DNA from 4 places in the Martelella endophytica genome. Region 1 is predicted to be linked to each of the others. Evidence: predicted binding sites of a transcription regulator. Region 1 holds the regulator's gene; each other region holds the start of a gene.
What was found. The regulator LexA, encoded in region 1, represses DNA repair genes until DNA is damaged. The targets are predictions, from matches to a motif close to TGTTCNNNNTGTGTTCNG.
Positions count from the first base shown of each region.

Region 2: TM49_RS20930 (YifB family Mg chelatase-like AAA ATPase) is a predicted target of LexA. The motif match lies at 3,118-3,135, and genes of this name have one in related genera.
Region 3: TM49_RS05640 (PA0069 family radical SAM protein) is a predicted target of LexA. The motif match lies at 1,240-1,257, and genes of this name have one in related genera.
Region 4: TM49_RS11840 (energy-coupling factor ABC transporter ATP-binding protein) is a predicted target of LexA. The motif match lies at 3,143-3,160, and genes of this name have one in related genera.

Region 1 covers NZ_CP010803.1:3,278,740-3,283,235, forward strand. Annotated here, with positions in the region: gene TM49_RS14975 (ComEC/Rec2 family competence protein) at 151-2,604, shown strand; gene lexA (transcriptional repressor LexA) at 2,558-3,268, opposite strand; gene TM49_RS14985 (DUF982 domain-containing protein) at 3,449-3,766, opposite strand; gene TM49_RS14990 (RNA methyltransferase) at 4,053-4,496, shown strand, end outside.
Region 2 covers NZ_CP010803.1:4,483,168-4,487,663, forward strand. Annotated here, with positions in the region: gene TM49_RS20910 (sn-glycerol-3-phosphate import ATP-binding protein UgpC) at 1-98, shown strand, start outside; gene TM49_RS20915 (endonuclease/exonuclease/phosphatase family protein) at 95-1,099, shown strand; gene TM49_RS20920 (GntR family transcriptional regulator) at 1,387-2,049, shown strand; gene gshB (glutathione synthase) at 2,121-3,077, shown strand; gene TM49_RS20930 (YifB family Mg chelatase-like AAA ATPase) at 3,231-4,496, shown strand, end outside.
Region 3 covers NZ_CP010803.1:1,240,005-1,244,500, forward strand. Annotated here, with positions in the region: gene TM49_RS05625 (4-(cytidine 5'-diphospho)-2-C-methyl-D-erythritol kinase) at 1-32, shown strand, start outside; gene moaB (molybdenum cofactor biosynthesis protein B) at 29-562, shown strand; gene TM49_RS05635 (glycosyltransferase) at 673-1,191, opposite strand; gene TM49_RS05640 (PA0069 family radical SAM protein) at 1,349-2,476, shown strand; gene TM49_RS05645 (ribonuclease HII) at 2,592-3,245, shown strand; tRNA gene TM49_RS05650 (tRNA-Pro) at 3,301-3,377, opposite strand; gene TM49_RS05655 (phosphomannomutase) at 3,732-4,496, shown strand, end outside.
Region 4 covers NZ_CP010803.1:2,605,383-2,609,878, reverse strand. Annotated here, with positions in the region: gene cobT (cobaltochelatase subunit CobT) at 1-975, shown strand, start outside; gene TM49_RS11850 (esterase-like activity of phytase family protein) at 972-1,919, shown strand; gene TM49_RS11845 (winged helix-turn-helix domain-containing protein) at 1,930-3,123, opposite strand; gene TM49_RS11840 (energy-coupling factor ABC transporter ATP-binding protein) at 3,234-3,911, shown strand; gene TM49_RS11835 (energy-coupling factor transporter transmembrane component T family protein) at 3,911-4,496, shown strand, end outside.

The DNA of each region.
Region 1 (4,496 bases):
TGCATTCCCTCTACAACCGTTCCACGATACTCAGGGTTGCATGGGGCGTGGCCGGTGAAAGTGGAGGATAATGCAGCAGGAACCGCCGGCAGGCGGCAGAGGGCGCGAAGCGGCAGCGCGTTGCGGCGCCTCCGGCTGCTCCGAAGCAGGTTGAAAACGCCGACGTCGGGAGACGATGCAGCCGCAGCGCCCGAGCGGTTCCTGGGCACTGCCCGCGGCAATCTGACGCGGCTCATGGAAGAGGAACTCGCCTTTGGCCGCGCCTTTCTGCTTGCGCCGGTCGCGATTGCAGCGGGGGCAATCTGGTGGTTCTCGCGAGCCGAGGCGCCCGCTTTCTGGGCATTGATGCTCTATGGCACGCTCTTCATCATTGCCGCAGTCTTGCTGCGACACGCGCGCGCGCTGATCCGTCTCACCACGGCTGCCTGCGCCCTGTTCTTCGCCGGCGCGCTCTTTGCCGCGCTGCAGACCGACCGGCTTTCGACGGTGATGCTGGATTCGCCGGTGGTAACCCACGTCACCGGCATTGTCGCCGAGCGCGAGAAGACGACCTCCGGCTGGCGCTACGTCGTCGATGTTTCAGCGACGGACGATCCCGTCATCCACCGCCCGCCGCAGCGGGTGGCGCTTGTGGCGCGTGGGAACAAGCCGCCGGTTGCGGTCGGCGGCGGCATTTCCGGCCTTGCCCGCCTGTCGCCACCATCCGCACCGGCGCTGCCCGGCCTCGTCGACTTCGGCTTCCTCTCCTATTTCGATGGCATCGGCGCGATCGGCTATTTCTATGGTCCGCCGGAGCCGGCGGCGATGGCCGCAAACGCGCCGAAGCCGGGGGCGGTCATGCTTGCGATCGCGGAATTGCGCGAGGCGATTGCTGCCCGGATCCGTGCTGTGCTGCCGGGCGAATCCGGTGCGTTTGCCAATGCCATCATCACCGGCGAACGGAGGGCAATGGGGGCCGAAACGCTCGACGCGCTGCGCAACGCCGGCCTTGCCCATGTCATCGCCATCTCCGGACTGCATATGGCGCTCGCCGCCGGCATCTTCTTCACAAGCCTTCGGTTGCTGCTGGCGCTTTCCGTGCACGGCGCCGAGGCGTTCGCGACCAAAAAGGTGGCGGCCATCGCCGCGCTGGCGGCGGCGTTCTTCTATCTTCTCGTGTCCGGCATGCAGGTCTCCGCCCAGCGCGCCTTCCTGATGCTCGCGATCATGCTGATTGCCGCGCTGTTTGACCGTCCGGCGATCAGCCTGCGCAATGTTGCGGTCTCGGCGCTCGTCATTCTGGCGCTGTCGCCCTCTGAGGCCTCGGGTCCCGGCATGCAGATGTCGTTTGCCGCCACGGCGGCGTTGATCGCGGGGTACAGCCTCTGGCAACGCTCGGGCTCCCGGCGTCATGCCGAGTCGCGGCGCAACGGCGTGATCCGCATCCTGTTCCTGTTTGCCGCCGGCATCGTGCTGACCGCGCTGATTGGGGGGCTTTCGACCGCGCCCTTCGCCATAGCGCATTTCCAGCGCGTTGCCGGTTATGGCCTGTTGGGCAATCTTCTGGCGATGCCGGTGATCACTTTTATCGTGATGCCGGCTGGGCTTGCCGCGATGCTGACGATGCCGCTTGGCCTGCACGGGCCGTTCCTTCATGTCATGGGGGCAGGGCTCGATTGGGTGATGGCCACCGCCCACTGGGTGAAACAGCTCGGCGGGGCATTTTCCACGGGCAAGGCGCCGGCGGGTTTCCTGCTTCTGTTCACCGCCGGTTTCGTGCCCTTCGTGCTCCTGCGCACGCGCCTGCGCTATGTCGGGGTCGTGCCGATGCTGCTGGCATTCGGGCTTTTCGCCCGGGCTGGCGATCACAGCGCGGTCCGCATCCTCGTCTCCGAAGATGGTGATCTCGTCGCCATCGTGAGGAACACCAGCGCTGCCGTCAGCGACAAACGGCCGCCCGCCTTCATCTACGAGCAATGGCAGACCGCGCTCGCGCTTGAAGAAACCGTTCCGCCAATCATGGTCGAACCCGGCGAGCCCTTCATTGACGCCACCGATCGCCGCGCACGTCTGGACGATAACGCTGCCTGGCGTCGCGGGCGCGCCGAACTTGCCGGCCTGGTCAGCGAGGCATTGCTGACGCCTGACCGGTTTTACTGCAAGAAAGATCTATGGTGTGTGGCTGCACCGGACGGCCTTGTCGTGGTCCAGGCGCTGCATCCAGCCCTCGTCGGCCTTGCCTGCGACGTCGGCGATATCGTGATCAGCCTCTATCGTACCGGCTACCAAACCTGCCGAAGCGGCCGTTTTCTGGTCACCCCGCAAATGCGACGCGAGGCCGGTGCCATCGTCTTCACGCTGGCACCGGCTTTCGGCTTATCGGAAAAGGCCGAGGTTCACGACGGGATCACCACGGTCAGGCCGCTATCGGGGGAGGGGGCGAGAAAACACGCATGCACCGTCGTCACCATAGCACCCTCGGTCACGACGCTTGCACGAGAATGGAGCCGCCACCGTCTCTACGACTGGCGAAGCGGCGACTTCAGGTCGCCGATCGCCTTGCCGGAAAGGCTGGTGATCAGTGGTAGCGACGAATCAGGCCGACCAGCTTGCCCTGAACCTTGACCTGATCGGCGGCGAAGATGCGGGTCTCGTAAGCCGGGTTTGCAGCCTCGAGCGCGATCGATGCGCCCTTGCGGCGGAAGCGCTTCAGCGTCGCCTCTTCGTCATTGACGAGTGCAACGACGATATCGCCTGGAGCCGCCGTGTTGATGTTGCGGATGATCACGGTGTCGCCGTCGAATATCCCGGCCTCGATCATCGAATCACCCTGGACTTCCAGCGCGTAATGCTCACCTGCGCCCAGCATGTCGGCCGGAACGGCCATGTTATGGGTGTTTTCCTGGATGGCCGAAATCGGCACACCGGCCGCGATCCGGCCCATCACCGGAACTTCGGTGGAGCCGCTGTCGCTGCTCACAGCCTTGGGCGCGGCGACCTCTGCCTTCTTGCCGAGACTGCCTTCGATGACACTGGGGGAGAAGCCGCGGCGCGGCGGCTGCTGGGCGACGAAACTGTCCGGCATGCGCAGGATTTCCAGCGCTCGGGCCCTGTTTGGCAGGCGGCGGATGAAGCCGCGTTCCTCAAGAGCCGTAATCAGCCGATGGATGCCGGATTTGGAAGCAAGATCAAGCGCCTCCTTCATCTCGTCGAAGGAAGGGGGAATTCCGGACTCCTTCATTCGCTCGTGAATGAAGAACAGGAGTTCCTGTTGTTTACGCGTCAGCATCCCGCACCCTTTCGCAACCCATAGTATAAGAAACAAATACAGAACGAACTATATATGTTCTTAACATGTTCCGCAAGAGTGCGCTGTGGCATCCGTGTTCGGGATAGTCATACAAAACCGACGCCGAAAGCATTGGCTTTCGGCGGCGCACATTCGGTGCAAATTTCCAGCGTTGTGAGCTCAGGCGCTGGCGGCTGAAGGGAGGCCGAGATTCAATTTTCTGGCCATCGTCTTGAGCGTCTGCTTCCGCGACGTCTGCAGCATGCCGGCTTCGAGAGCGGCCGCGACAAATGCATCGCGGGCCTGGCCCAGATGGCCGGGCTGCTCACCAGCGCGCACGCAAAGCTCAAGGGCGTTTTCGAAGTGCGGACCCTGTTTGACCGGCCATCTGCTCTTGAGAACATCCTCAGCATGGCTAGGGCCTTCGATCGTGAGGGTGTGGCCATCCTTGGCGCGAATGTGAACCGGGGACGTCCAAAAGGCGATGAGACGGGTCATGGTGGATATCCTTGTCTTGGTCGGGAAGGGCATCGATTTATGATAGGGGAACTGCCTGCGAGGCAGTTTTGTTCCCGCCGCCGAGTGCTTTATTGAGGGAGCCGGGTTCACGATCAGCACCAGCGGCTGGCGGCGCACTTCCGGGCGCGATTCGGCAGAAGTTCCATCGCGCCGGATTGATTTGGCGACGCCGACGCCCTAATCAGTCGGTCAGTCAGGTTCGTCGGCAAATGGTGCAGAAACCATCAGGTTGCGAGCCTCTTTTCCGGAGAATGAAGAAGAGACGATGGCAGGAACGAATTCGGAGCGCACCATGATTGCCGAAGGACCGGTGGTCATTCTGGTCAATCCGCAGCTTGGCGAGAACATCGGCATGGTGGCGCGCGCCATGGCCAATTTCGGACTGGCGGAGCTCCGCCTTGTCGACCCGCGCGATGGCTGGCCGAGCGAGACGGCGCGGGCCGCCGCCTCCAAGGCCGATCACGTGATTGACGGCGCCCGAGTGTTCGACCGGCTCGAAGATGCGATCGCCGACCTGAACTTCGTCTATGCGACGACGGCGCGAAGCCGTGACGGCTTCAAGCCTGTGCGTGGGCCGACCGTTGCCGCGCGCACACTGCGGCAGCGTTTCACCGCCGGCGAGCGGACGGGCATCCTGTTCGGGCGTGAGCGCTGGGGGCTCAGCAATGAGGAGGTGGCGCTTGCCGACGAGATCGTCACTTTCCCGGTC
Region 2 (4,496 bases), 1.2 Mb from region 1:
CGGATAAGCTCCACTTCTACGATGCGAATACCGGAAAGCGCATCAACCGGAGTGCCACCCCGCCCGATAGACCTTGCCGAGGCCTGACATCAGCATGATCAAACCGATTACCGCGCGCGTCGATGCGCTTGCCGTGCCGACGCTTGCGGAGCGCGACGGCTTTCGTGCGCTCGAACGCACCGAAGCCGCCCATGACGCCAAACGCGCGGCGCTTGCCTGTTTCAACACGATCGAGACCGGCGGCACGACCAGGGCCGAGGCGCCCCTCGCCTTCCCCCTGACCATCGCCGCCTGGAACCTGCAGCGCGGGCTTTTTCCCGCCGAAAGCGCCAACAAGATCGCTGAGCAGCATGCGGACATCGTTCTGCTCACAGAGATGGATAACGGCATGGCGCGCACCGGCCAGCGCCACCCGACAGCCGAGATCGCAGAACATCTGGGCATGGCCTATGCCTATGGTGTCGAATTCATCGAACTCGGCCTCGGCAACGAGGAAGAACGCCCGTATTGCACCGATGATTTCAATGCCAGGGGCTTTCACGGCAATGCCTTTCTCTCTGCGGCGCCAATGCGGGAGCCCTTCATCCTGCCGCTCAGCGGCGAACCGCTCTGGTTCCTGTCGAGCAAGGATCAGCCGCGCGTCGGCGGGCGCATGGCGATCGGTGCGGTGATCGAGACCACCGCAGGCCCGTTGGTCACGATCTCAACCCACCTTGAAAGCCACGGCACGATCCCGCTGCGCGAACGCCAGATCGCCGACATACTCGACGACATCGACGCCCGCTTCCCCGGAATACCGGCAATCGTCGGCGGCGATTTCAACAGCGGCAACCGTACGGGCGGTGACTATCGCGCCGAAACCCTGTTTGCGCTTGCCGAAAGCCGCGGCTATCAGGCCCACAGCGGCGGCACCGAACAGCCGACCACACGCGAAAGCCTGATCTCCAAACCGGGCGACAAGAAGCTGAAACTCGACTGGTTCCTCACCCGCGGGTTTGACGTCGCAAAGAGCGCTATCGTGCCGGCGATTACCGAGGACGGAAAGCCGCTCTCCGATCATGAGATGATTACGATCACGGTCACGGGTTTCAGCGCCTGACAACGTCCGGACCGGCGAACTGCCATGCAGCAGCGGCTTCGCCGGTGCCGTGCTGGAACTTGCACGCCCCGATTTTGGACCGAAACTTGTCGCCTTCCCAAAATTGCGCGGCACACTGGCTTCACAGCGGTCATCGCGAAAAATGGTGAGGCCAGGAAGCGACCCCTGGTGTGACAATATCTCGTCCAAGGGGTGGTTGTATCACTCCTCCTCTCAATGGTATTGTCGCCCTGATGGCCGGAGGGGGCTAGCGGTGGATCGCAACCGGCTTGACGGGAGGAAGAGCTATGACGGAGCAGCAATCGGACGTCACCAGCGTCAGGGACACGGCCTATGACCTCTTTCAGCATGTGCTGATGAGTGGGCGGCTGCGGCCTGGCCAGATGGTCAGCCAACGTGCATTGGTCGACATGCTCAATCTCTCGATCGGTGCCCTGCGGGAACTGCTGCCGCGGCTGCAGGCTGAGGGGCTGGTCAACGTTCTCCCGCAACGCGGCGTTCTCATCCCGGCAATCGACCTGCCGATGATCCGCAACGCCTTCCAGATGCGTGGGGCGCTCGAGCGCGAAGCCGTCATTCAGGCTACCAGAACCATGCCGGACGCCGTCATTGAAAATCAGCGCCGCCTGCACCTGAAGCTCATGGATGAGGCCAAGCGGGCGCCGAGTCCCGAGCTCTTCGAACATGGGCAGGAAGTTGACGCCGGATTTCACAACCTCCTGATCGCATCGACAGGCAATGCGCTGCTGCAGAATGCCTACAACATCAACGCTATCCGCATTCGTCTGATCAAGCTTGACCGCATCAAGCTTAACGAGGTGGTTCTGCCCCAGGCATTCAGCGACCATATTGCCATCATCGATGCGCTCCTGGAGCGCGACCCCACGCGCGCGGTCGAGGCGATGGACCGCCACATCCATAATGCCCGTGAAAGGGCGCTGCAGCTGTGAGGCGGGCCATTGCCAAGGCTCCGGCCAGCGCCTAAATGGTGTTGCACCGATACCAAGCGAGACCGCGCCTCATGCCGAACATCAAGAACGTCGCCGTCCAGATGGACCATATTTCCACCGTCAAGATCGCCGGCGACTCCACCTTCGCCATGAGCCTTGAGGCGCAGGCCCGCGGCTACAACCTCTTCCACTACACGCCGGACCGGCTGTCGCTGCGCGACGGCAAGATCTTCGCCGCCGTCGAGCCGATGACACTGCGTGATGTCGAGGGCGACCACTACACGCTCGGGGCGTCGGAACGGGTCGATCTTTCAACCATGGATGTGGTTCTGCTGCGCCAGGACCCTCCCTTTGATATGGCCTACATCACCTCCACCCACCTGCTTGAACGGATTCATCCGAAGACGCTCGTGGTCAACGACCCGGCATGGGTGCGCAATTCGCCTGAAAAGATTTTCGTCACCGAGTTCGCCGATCTGATGCCGCCGACGCTGATTACCAAGGATGTTGGCGAAATCCGTCGCTTCCGCGAGGAGATGGGCGACATCATCCTGAAGCCGCTCTACGGCAATGGCGGCGCCGGCGTGTTCCACTCGACGCGCGACGACCGCAACTTCACCTCCCTTCTCGAAATGTTCGCGCAGATGTTCCGCGAACCCTACATCGCCCAGGCCTATCTGCCGGCGGTGCGCAAGGGCGACAAACGCATCATCCTCGTTGACGGCGAATTCGCCGGCGCGATCAACCGCGTGCCGGCCGAGACCGACAGCCGTTCCAACATGCATGTCGGCGGTCGCGCCGAACCGGCCGGGCTGACCGCCCGCGAAGAGGAAATCTGCGCGCGCATCGGCCCCGCACTCAAGGAGCGCGGCTTCATCCTCGTTGGCATCGACGTCATCGGCGACTACATGACCGAGATCAACGTCACCTCTCCCACCGGCATCCGCGAGGTCAAGAAATTCGGCGGCGCCGATATCGCTGCGCTGATGTGGGATGCCATCGAGAACAAACGCAACCAAGCAGGCTGATCGCCTGCCCCGTTTCGCGCCCCGGCAGGCACGGCAAATATGTTCTCATTTTGTTCTTGCATATAGGTCACACCTGTGGAATCATTGCAACCCTAGGACACAGAAAATCCGCTCGCATGGTGGGCGGTTGGTGTAAACGGGGTGGAGCGGGGCATGGTTTCACGGGTTCATACGGTTGCATTTCAGGGTGTGGAAGGCGTGCCTGTCGATGTGCAGGTGATGATTGCGCCCGGCAAGATCGGCATGCAGATCGTCGGCCTGCCGGACAAGGCGGTCGCCGAAAGCCGGGAGCGGGTGCAGGCGGCACTGCACGCCTCCGGCCTGGCGCTGCCGGCCAAGCGCGTGACGGTCAATCTCGCGCCGGCGGACCTGCCCAAGGAGGGCTCGCATTTCGATCTGGCGATCGCGCTTGGGCTGATGGCCGCCCTTGGCGCCGTTCCGGGTGATGCCCTTTCCGGCTATGTCGTCATCGGCGAGCTCAATCTCGATGGCACTATTGCAAGCGTGACCGGCGCCCTGCCCGCCGCGATCGCCGCCAACGCGGTCGACAAGGGCCTGATCTGCCCTGCAGGCTGCGGCCCGGAGGCCGCCTGGGCAAGCACCGATCTCGACATCCTCGCACCGAAGAGCCTGATTGCGATCGTCAATCATTTTCGCGGCACCCAGGTGCTGACGCGGCCGCACCCTGCCATCCGCTCCGGGGCGCAGGATCTGCCCGATCTTGCCGATATCCGCGGCCAGGAAAGCGCGAAGCGGGCGCTCGAAGTGGCTGCCGCCGGCGGCCATAACCTGTTGATGGTCGGCCCGCCCGGCGCCGGAAAGTCGATGCTCGCCGCCCGCCTACCCTCCATCCTGCCGCCGCTGTCTCCGCCCGAACTGCTCGAGATGTCGATGGTGCATTCGATTGCCGGGAAACTTGCCGGCGGCAAGCTCTCCGACAGGCGCCCCTTCAGGGCGCCACATCATTCAGCCAGCATGGCCTCGCTTGTCGGCGGCGGCATCAAGGCAATGCCGGGCGAGGCTTCGCTTGCCCATCACGGCGTGCTGTTTCTCGACGAACTGCCCGAATTCTCGCCGCAGGTTCTCGATGCTCTGCGCCAGCCGCTCGAAACCGGGGAATGCGTGATTGCACGCGCCAATCATCGCGTGTCCTATCCGGCCGCCTTCCAGCTGATCGCGGCGATGAACCCCTGCCGCTGCGGCATGGCCGGCGAGCCCGGACACAGCTGCCCACGCGGGCCGCGATGCGCGGCCGACTACCAGGCCCGCATTTCCGGCCCGCTAATGGACCGCATCGACATTCGCATCGACGTGCCGGCGGTCAGCGCGATGGACCTGATCGGCTCGCGGGTGGAGGGCGAGACAAGCGCCGCCGTCGCCCGCCGCGTCGAAAAGGCACGCCAGGCCCAGCGCGACCGG
Region 3 (4,496 bases), 2.0 Mb from region 1:
CAAGCAGCACCGTTTCAGGAGATGAAAGATGATCGAACGTTCCTTCATTCCCGTCCGCTTTGCCGTTCTCACCGTATCCGACAGCCGCACGCTCGCCGATGATCGCTCGGGCGAAACGCTGAAGGCGCGCATCGAGAAGGCCGGCCATATCCTCGCCGACCGCCAGATCGTCGGCGACGACCGCGAGGAGATCGCCGCCGTCGTTTCCCGGTGGTGCGGCGAGGCCGACATCGATGTCGTGCTGACGACGGGCGGCACGGGATTTACCGGGCGGGATGTGACGCCGGAAGCGATCGAACCGCTGTTCGAAAAGCGGATGGACGGGTTTTCCGCGGTCTTCCACCGGATCTCGTTCGAGAAGATCGGGACCTCGACAGTGCAGTCGCGGGCGACCGCCGGCCTGTTCAACCAGACCTTCATCTTCGTGCTGCCGGGCTCGCCGGGCGCCTGCAAGGACGCCTGGGACGGCATCCTCGAAAAGCAGTTCGACTATCGCCACATGCCGTGCAATTTCGTGGAGATCATGCCGCGACTGGACGAGCATCTGCGCCGGCGCGCCTGAGCGACTGTCGCTAGAGCATTTCCGGTGAAAACCGGATCGTCGAAAATGCTCCATCCATTTGTCTTTGCGCGCGTGCGGACGGAACCGGTACCCACTTTCCCGGACGCGCTCTAGACCCGCATCATCACCCGTGCCGGCACGAGCTCGCAGCTGAGACGCCGAGTGACCATACGCCCGGCCAGCGTGAAGGGCGAGGGGCCGCTTGCCGCCGCGCGCTCCCGCGCCGCCGCCTTCGGCATGATCAGGCCCACTTCGAGCGGGCAGCGGCGTGAAAACAACCGGTTCCAGAATGGCATGCGGTGGTGGCGCGAGCAGGAGAACCGGGCCGGCCGGCTGTCGGTCGCGATATGCTCGGACACCGCTTCGACCCAGCCCGTGAGCGGCCTTGCGCCGGGCTCGAGCACCATGATCCAGTCACCCCGCGTCTCCGCGATCACCTGTTCAAGATTCCAGCTTCGGAAATAGCGGCAGCCAGCTGCTTCCGCGACCCGTTCGCTGCCATCGGCAGAGCCGTGGTCCAACACAATGACATCGCTGACAAGCCCCTCGACCGCACCCGTGACCAGTGCGGAAAGCGAATGGGCAAGCTCGGCTTCGTTGTTATCGCATTCGATGATGACGCTCAGCATGTCCCTACATATGCAGAGCATGGCTAGCTTGCCAAGCATCACGGTTAATGTTCTTGATTTGTTCTCGTTCGTGGGCTATAGATTCCTCAGGATTGTTGTTGGAAAGCCCTGGCGACGGGGCCGGCAACCATGGCGGCCGGGCCGCCGGGAGATCAACATGGACGACGTCTTCAATATTCTGTCCGACGGTGTCGGCCCGCAGCCGGTCCATTTCGAAACCGTCGAGAAGGACCGCCGGCGCGGCCGCGCGGCGACGGCCAATCCGGACGGTCGTTTCGAGCCGCTCGCGCGCGCGCGTTTCGACGACGGCTGGGCGATGGACGAGGAGCTGCCGCCGCTTGCGACCGAGGTGCAGGTGGAGAAGGTGAAGTCGATCATCACCCGCAACACCTCGCCGGATGTGCCGTTCGAGCGCTCGGTCAACCCTTATCGCGGCTGCGAGCATGGCTGCATCTATTGTTTCGCGCGGCCGAGCCACGGTTTCATGGGGCTTTCGGCCGGGCTCGACTTCGAGACCAGGCTGTTTGCCAAGCCGGATGCCGCCCGCCAGCTCGCCCGCGAGCTGTCGAAGCCCGGTTACCATGCGAAGACGATCGCGATCGGCACCAATACCGATCCGTATCAGCCGGTCGAGAAAGACTGGCGGATCATGCGGCAGGTGCTGGAAGTGCTCGCCGACGCCAATCATCCCGTTGCCATCACCACCAAGTCGGCGCTGGTGCTGCGCGATCTCGACATCCTTTCCGCGATGGCGGAGAAGCGGCTGGTGAAGGTGACCATGTCGGTGACGACGCTCGATCGCAAGCTTGCCCGGGCCATGGAACCGCGTGCTGCGACGCCGCCGCGCCGGCTGGAGACAATCAGGGCGTTGAGCGAGGCCGGCGTTCCGGTCGGCATTTCGCTGGCGCCGGTCATTCCGGCGCTGAACGATCATGAAATGGAGCGGATCCTCGACAGCGGCAAGGCGGCGGGTGCCACCGAGGCGAGCTATATCCTGCTGCGTCTGCCGCTCGAAGTGGCGCCGCTGTTCAAGGATTGGCTGCTGGAGCATCATCCAGAGCGCTATCGTCATGTGATGAGCCTGATCCGCTCGATGCGCGGCGGCAAGGACTATGATGCCGAATTCGGCAAGCGGATGAAGGGCAGCGGTCCCTATGCCTGGCAGCTGGCACGCCGTTTCGAAATCGCCGTCAAGCGGCTCGGGCTGATGCGGCGCTCGGTGGCGCTGCGCGACGATCTGTTCGTCTCGCCGGACAGCGGCGGCACCCAGCTCAACCTCTTCTGAAACCTGCATTTTCAGTTGCCTTACCGGCCGGCTTCCCTGGCCCGCCGAAGAAGTCCCCTTGCCGCCAACCATAAGGGGACTTGCAGGAGATCGGAAGGCTGTGCGAAATGACATCATGTCTTTGAGCGCGCCTTCCGATTCTCCTCTCCTGTTCGACCTTGCGCCGCAGGGCCCGGACTTTTCGATGGAGCTTGCCGCCCGCGGGCGCGGCCTCTGGCCGGTGGCCGGCTGCGATGAGGCCGGTCGTGGTCCGCTCGCCGGTCCGGTTGTCGCGGCGGCGGTGATCCTCGATCCCGATCGCATTCCGGACGGCCTGAACGATTCCAAGAAACTTTCGGCAAAACGGCGGGCCGAGCTGTTCGATCTGATCATGGAGCATGCATCGATCTCGGTCGCTTCCAGCGGTCCGGCCCTGATCGACCGCATCAACATCCTGGCGGCAAGCCTCGATGCGATGCGCCGTGCCGTCATGGGGCTCTGCGTCCCGCCGGCACTGGTGCTGACCGACGGCCGGGACCGGCCGCCGAACATCGCCTGCCGCGCCGACGCCGTGATCAAGGGGGATGCGCGCTCGTTGTCGATCGCTGCAGCGTCGATCGTCGCCAAGGTCACGCGCGACCGGATGATGGCCGCCGCCGGCACGCTCTATCCGGCCTACGGCTTCGACATCCATTCCGGCTATGGCACTGCCCGTCACCTGACGGCGATTAGCGAGGCGGGCCCATGCCCGCTGCATCGCAGGAGCTTCCGCCCGATCCGCGAGCTTTGATGAAAAGCCACGGCCCGCAGGCACGAAATCTATCGGAAAAATCGGGGAAATTTGATGGTCGGAGTGGCGTGATTCGAACACGCGACCCCCTCGTCCCGAACGAGGTGCGCTACCAGACTGCGCTACACTCCGTGACCAGCGGCTGCTCTATAAAACAGCCCGCCCGGTTCGGCAAGCGTTCAGTTGAAATTTTTTGTCGGTGGCTCGGTGTCCCGCCACAGCCGTGGGGTCAGCCCCGAAATAGACAGTTGCAAACCGGCTCCCCTCAAGCACAATGAGCCGCGGGCGATCGTCTGCTACGACGGCAGGTGGAACTTTCATGACGGTTGCACGTTTGTATTGGGCTGGGGTGTTTCCTCGGCAACAGACATTTTCTCGGTGCCCCCGGGCGCCTTGTAGTCAGAGACGGAGCGCTGTTATCGGCCGCTCCCAAATGCAGTCAGGCGCGGCCGGTGGACGCGCAAAAAAGTGGGACAAACCGTATTCATGAGCATCAAATTCGGCACCAGCGGGCTTCGTGGCCTGTCGGCTGACCTTATCGGAGAACCATCTTATCGTTACACCAAGGCCTTCTGCCATCATCTGCAGAAAGCCGGACATGCCAGCAAGGGCGATGCCGTCCTCGTCGGGCAGGACTACCGGGATTCGAGCCCGGCGATTGCCGCCAACGCCATGGGGGCGATTGCGGCGGCGGGACTGACCCCGATCGATTGCGGCGCGCTGCCGACGCCGGCGCTCGCCTTTTACGGGCTGAAGCGCAAGGCCGCCTCGGTGATGATCACCGGCTCGCATATCCCGGCCGACCGCAACGGCATCAAGTTCTATCTGCCGGCCGGCGAGATCAGCAAGGAAGACGAGGAGGCGATCTCGCGCTTTGCGGAGACGCTTTCCGGCGACGTCACGGTCACGACGGCCAAAGGCGAGGATGAATCGAGCGAGGCACTCGCCCATTTCGGCGTGCGCTGCACCGATATCCTGCCCGATGACGCGCTTTCGGGCATGAAGATCGGCGTCTACCAGCATTCGACGGTCGCCCGCGACCTGTTCATCGCCGTGCTGGAGCATTATGGCGCTGACGTCACCCCGCTCGGCTTTTCCGAAACCTTCGTCCCGGTCGATACCGAGGCCGTCTCGTCGGAGACCGTGACGCTGCTGAAGGGCTGGGCGAAGGAGCACGGGCTTGATGCGATCATCTCCGCCGATGGCGATGCCGACCGGCCGCTCGTGGCGGACGAGACCGGCACGCCGCTC
Region 4 (4,496 bases), 670 kb from region 1:
GACGACTTCAACGAGAAGGTCGACTACCGCGTCTATTGCGACGAGTTCGATGAGGAAGTGACCGCCGAGGAGCTTTGCGATGCCGAGGAGCTGGCGCGGCTCCGCGCCCATCTCGACAAGCAGCTCGCTCACCTTCAGGGTGCCGTCGGCCGGCTTGCCAACCGGATGCAGCGGCGGCTGATGGCCAAACAGAACCGCTCCTGGGATTTCGACCTCGAGGAAGGCTATCTCGATACCGCGCGCCTGGTGCGCATGGTCATCGACCCGATGCAGCCGCTCTCTTTCAAGATGGAGCGTGACACCCAGTTCCGCGACACCGTGGTGTCGCTGCTGATCGACAATTCCGGCTCGATGCGCGGCCGCCCGATCACGGTGGCCGCCACCTGCGGCGACATTCTGGCGCGCACGCTGGAGCGCTGCGGCGTGAAGGTCGAGATCCTCGGCTTCACCACCAAGGCCTGGAAGGGCGGACAGTCGCGCGAGAAGTGGCTGGAGGATGGCAAGCCGGCAACGCCGGGGCGCCTCAACGACCTGCGCCACATCGTCTACAAGTCCGCAGACCAACCGTGGCGGCGCTCGCGCGCCAATCTCGGTCTGATGATGCGCGAAGGGTTGCTGAAGGAAAACATCGACGGCGAAGCGCTGATCTGGGCGCATGACCGGTTGATGGCCCGGCCCGAGCAGCGCCGCATCCTGATGATGATCTCGGACGGCGCGCCGGTCGACGATTCGACGTTGTCCGTCAATCCGGGCAATTTCCTTGAACGGCATCTCCGCGCCGTCATCGAACAGATCGAGACGAAGTCGCCGGTGGAACTGCTTGCGATCGGCATCGGCCACGATGTCACCCGCTACTATCGCCGCGCCGTCACCATCGTCGACGCCGATGAGCTGGCGGGCGCGATGACCGACCAGCTCGCCGCCCTGTTCGAGGAACAGGCCGCCGGCGGCCCGGCCCGACGCCGCGCACGATGAAGCGCGCAGCATGGCTTCTTGCGCTGGCGCTGTTTTCGGCGCCGGCCACGGCATCTGAAGTTGCCGTTTCGGCGACGCCGATCGAGCATTTCGGCACGGTCACCAACGAGATTCGCTTCGGTCAGCTCGAATATCTCGGCGGGATGACGCTGTCCGGCCTGCATTCGATATCGGCAATCCGTTTCCTGCCCGATAACCGCAGCTTCATCGCAGTCGCCGATGACGGCTACTGGATCGATGGCTCGATCACCCGTGATGCCAACCGACGGCTCTCCGGCCTCACCGACGTTGACGTCACGGCGATGAAGAACGCCAAAGGCGTGCACGCCGGCAAGAGCGGCATGGATGCCGAAAGCCTCACCATCGCCGGCAACAGACTGCTCGTCGGCTTCGAGGGCAAACATCGCATCGACAGCTATCCGCTGAAGGGCCACGATACCGCGACCGCCAAACCCGGTCCCGATTTCCTGATCCCGATCTACGAGCTGAGGCGCAACGGCTCGTTTGAAGCGCTGGCGACGAATGCCGACGGCCGCACCGTGGTGATCGCCGAGCAGAGCATCGACACGGACGGCAATCTCTTTGCCGCGATCGTCGAGGGCCGCGGCAAGGGCATCTTCAAGGTGGTCAAGCGGCAGGGGTTCGATGTCACCGATGCCGCCTATCTGCCGGATGGCAATCTTCTCATCCTGGAACGACGGTTCTCTCTGCTTGCCGGTGTCGCCATGCGCATCCGCCTGATCGACGGCGATGCGATCCGAGCCGGTGCTGTCGTTGATGGTCCGGTGATCATGCAGGCGAACGGCGGCCAGCACCATATCGACAATATGGAAGGGATGGCGCTGCTGCCGATGGCCGACGGCTCGCTGCATCTGATCCTTGTCTCCGACGACAACGCCTCGCCGCTGCAGGACACGATCATGCTGGAATTCAAGCTTCTCTAGCAGGTTTCCCTCAGGCGTCGCGCCAGCCCTGCAGATACTCCACCCGCTCGACACCGGTGAATCGCGCGAGGCGCGTCAGTTCGGCATCGAGCTTTTCGAAGCGCCCTGCCGAAGCGCGCACGCCCGGCTCCAGCCACAGCTTCCTGACATCGAGCGTCGAGCGCTTGCGGTCTGCCTTCATGTCGATGCGGCCGATCATCCGGTCGCCTTCCATCAGCGGGAAGACGTAATAGCCGTACTGGCGTTTCGGCTCCGGCACGAAGATCTCGATGCGATAGAAGAAGCCGAACAGCCGCTCCGCCCGCGCCCGGTCGCGCAACAGCGGATCGAACGGGCTCAGCACCCGGATGCGCGAGGGCGGCGTCGGTACGTCGGTGAGCGTCTCGAGTTCATCGGTCAAGACAAAGGCGCGCCTCGGGCGACCGGCCTCCACCGTCTCGATCGCGATCTCGGTCAGGATATCGCGGTTTTCGTCTACCCAGTCCTTCGCCTCCTGCGGCGTCACCAGCGCGAAGAAGGCGGCAATCTCGCCGGATGTGGCAAAGCCGAGCCGTTCGAGCGCGGCCCGGCAGGCCCAGTCCACGAATTCATCATGCGGCACCTCCGGCAGACGGAAGGCGTCGGGGATGACCCGCTCGGAGAGATCGTAGGCTTTCTGGAAATTGACCCGGTGGCAGATCGAGAAGCGGCCGGTGCGCCAGTGATATTCCAGCGCGGTCTTGCCCGGATGCCAGTTCCACCAGCCGCCGGAGACATGGTCCTCCGCTTTCAGGTCACGGGCAAACACTGGCCCGTTGGCCTTCACCGCGGCGTAGGTCTGTTCGAACTCGCGTTCGTAGCCCTCCCCCTGCCAATTGCTCCAGCGCTTGCGGATCTTCGCCTCCTCGCGGGCGAAACGGTGTTTCCAGTAGGGATAGAAGCGGACGGGAATGAACGAGGCGTCGTGGGTCCAGTGCTCGAACAGCATCCGATCGCTTTCCAGCAGCGCCTGCAGATGCTCGCGGCGAAAAGTCTGGTTGCGCGAATAGAGGATCATGTCATGGGCGCGTTCAACGGTGCGGATCGAATCGACCTGCACGAAGCCGATCTGCTCGATCAGCGCCAGAAGCGCCGCCTGGTCCATCGCTCGTCCGGGCGCTCCGGAAAGCCCCTGCCGCGCCATGAACACGCGCCGTGCATCGCTGTTGGAAATCGTTCTGGTCATGGGCGGAGCCTAGAGCGATTCGGACAAAATAAGAACATCGAAAGCTTTGCGCCGGCGAAAGACATGCCTATAAGGAAACCGAGGCGAACGACGAGACGGAACCCAAGCCCTTGCATATCGAATTCGACCAGGCCGGTGTTGCCTATGACGGGCGCACGGCGCTCCACAGGCTGAGCCTGACGCTCACCGGTCGCCGCATCGGCGTCATCGGCCTGAACGGCTCGGGCAAGACCACCTTCGCTCGGCTGATCAACGGGCTGACGAAGCCAAGCGTGGGGCGGGTCCGCGTCAACGGCCGCGATACGGTCGACGATGCCGACGGCGTTCTGGCCGACACCGGCTATGTGTTCCAGGCGCCGCAGAACCAGATCATCCTGCCGATCGTCGAAGATGATATCGCGCTTGGGCTGAAGGCGCGCGGCGTGGCAAAGGCCGACATTCCGGTGCGTGCGGAAGAGGCGCTCTCCCGGCTTGGCATCTCTCATCTCGGCAAGCGCCGTTCGCATGAACTCTCCGGCGGCGAACTGCAGCTCGCAGCGCTTGCCGCGGTGCTGGCGACACGCCCCTCGCTCGTCATCCTCGACGAGCCGACCAACCAGCTCGACCTGAAGAACCGCCGTCGGGTGGCCGAGACGATCGACGCGCTTTCCGAAGACGTGATCGCGATCTCGCACGACCTTGCGACGCTTTCCCGGTTCGAACGCGTGCTGCTGTTTCATGAGGCGCGGCTGATCGCGGATGGGCCGGCCGACGCGGTGATCGGCGAATACGAGGCCATGAACCGCTGATGCAGTCGCTTTATGTCGAGGGAAACAGCCTGCTCCACCGCCTGCCCGCGGGGGTAAAGTTGTCCGTGCTTCTCGCCTTCAGCATCGCGATCTTCTTCAGCGCCAGCCTGGCCGTCACCGGCGGTTTCCTGGCCGTCGCCGCAATCGTCTATTTCACCCTTCCCATGCGGCCGAAGCAGGCGCTCGCGCGGCTTTTGCCGATTGCCTTCGCCATTCTGCTCGTCGGCGGCTTCGGCCTGCTGTTCAACCCATGGCAGCTGACCGCACTCTCCGTTATCAGGCTGACGGCGCTGATGCTGCTGGCGGCCGCCATCACCGCGTCGACCCCCGTGCCCGCTTTCATCGACACCGTCACCAGTGCCGCAAGGCCTCTGGAAAAGGCAGGCCTCGTGCGGGCGGCCGATATCGGGCTTGCCGTGGGGCTTGTCATCCGCTTCGTCCCGGATATCCTCGCGCGGTATGGAGCCATCCGCGATGCGCACCAGGCGCGGGGCATCCGCTTTCGCCCGACCCGCGCCATCGTGCCGCTGATCATCTTGACGCTGAAGGATGCGGACAGTATCGCCGATGCCATCGATGCCCGCG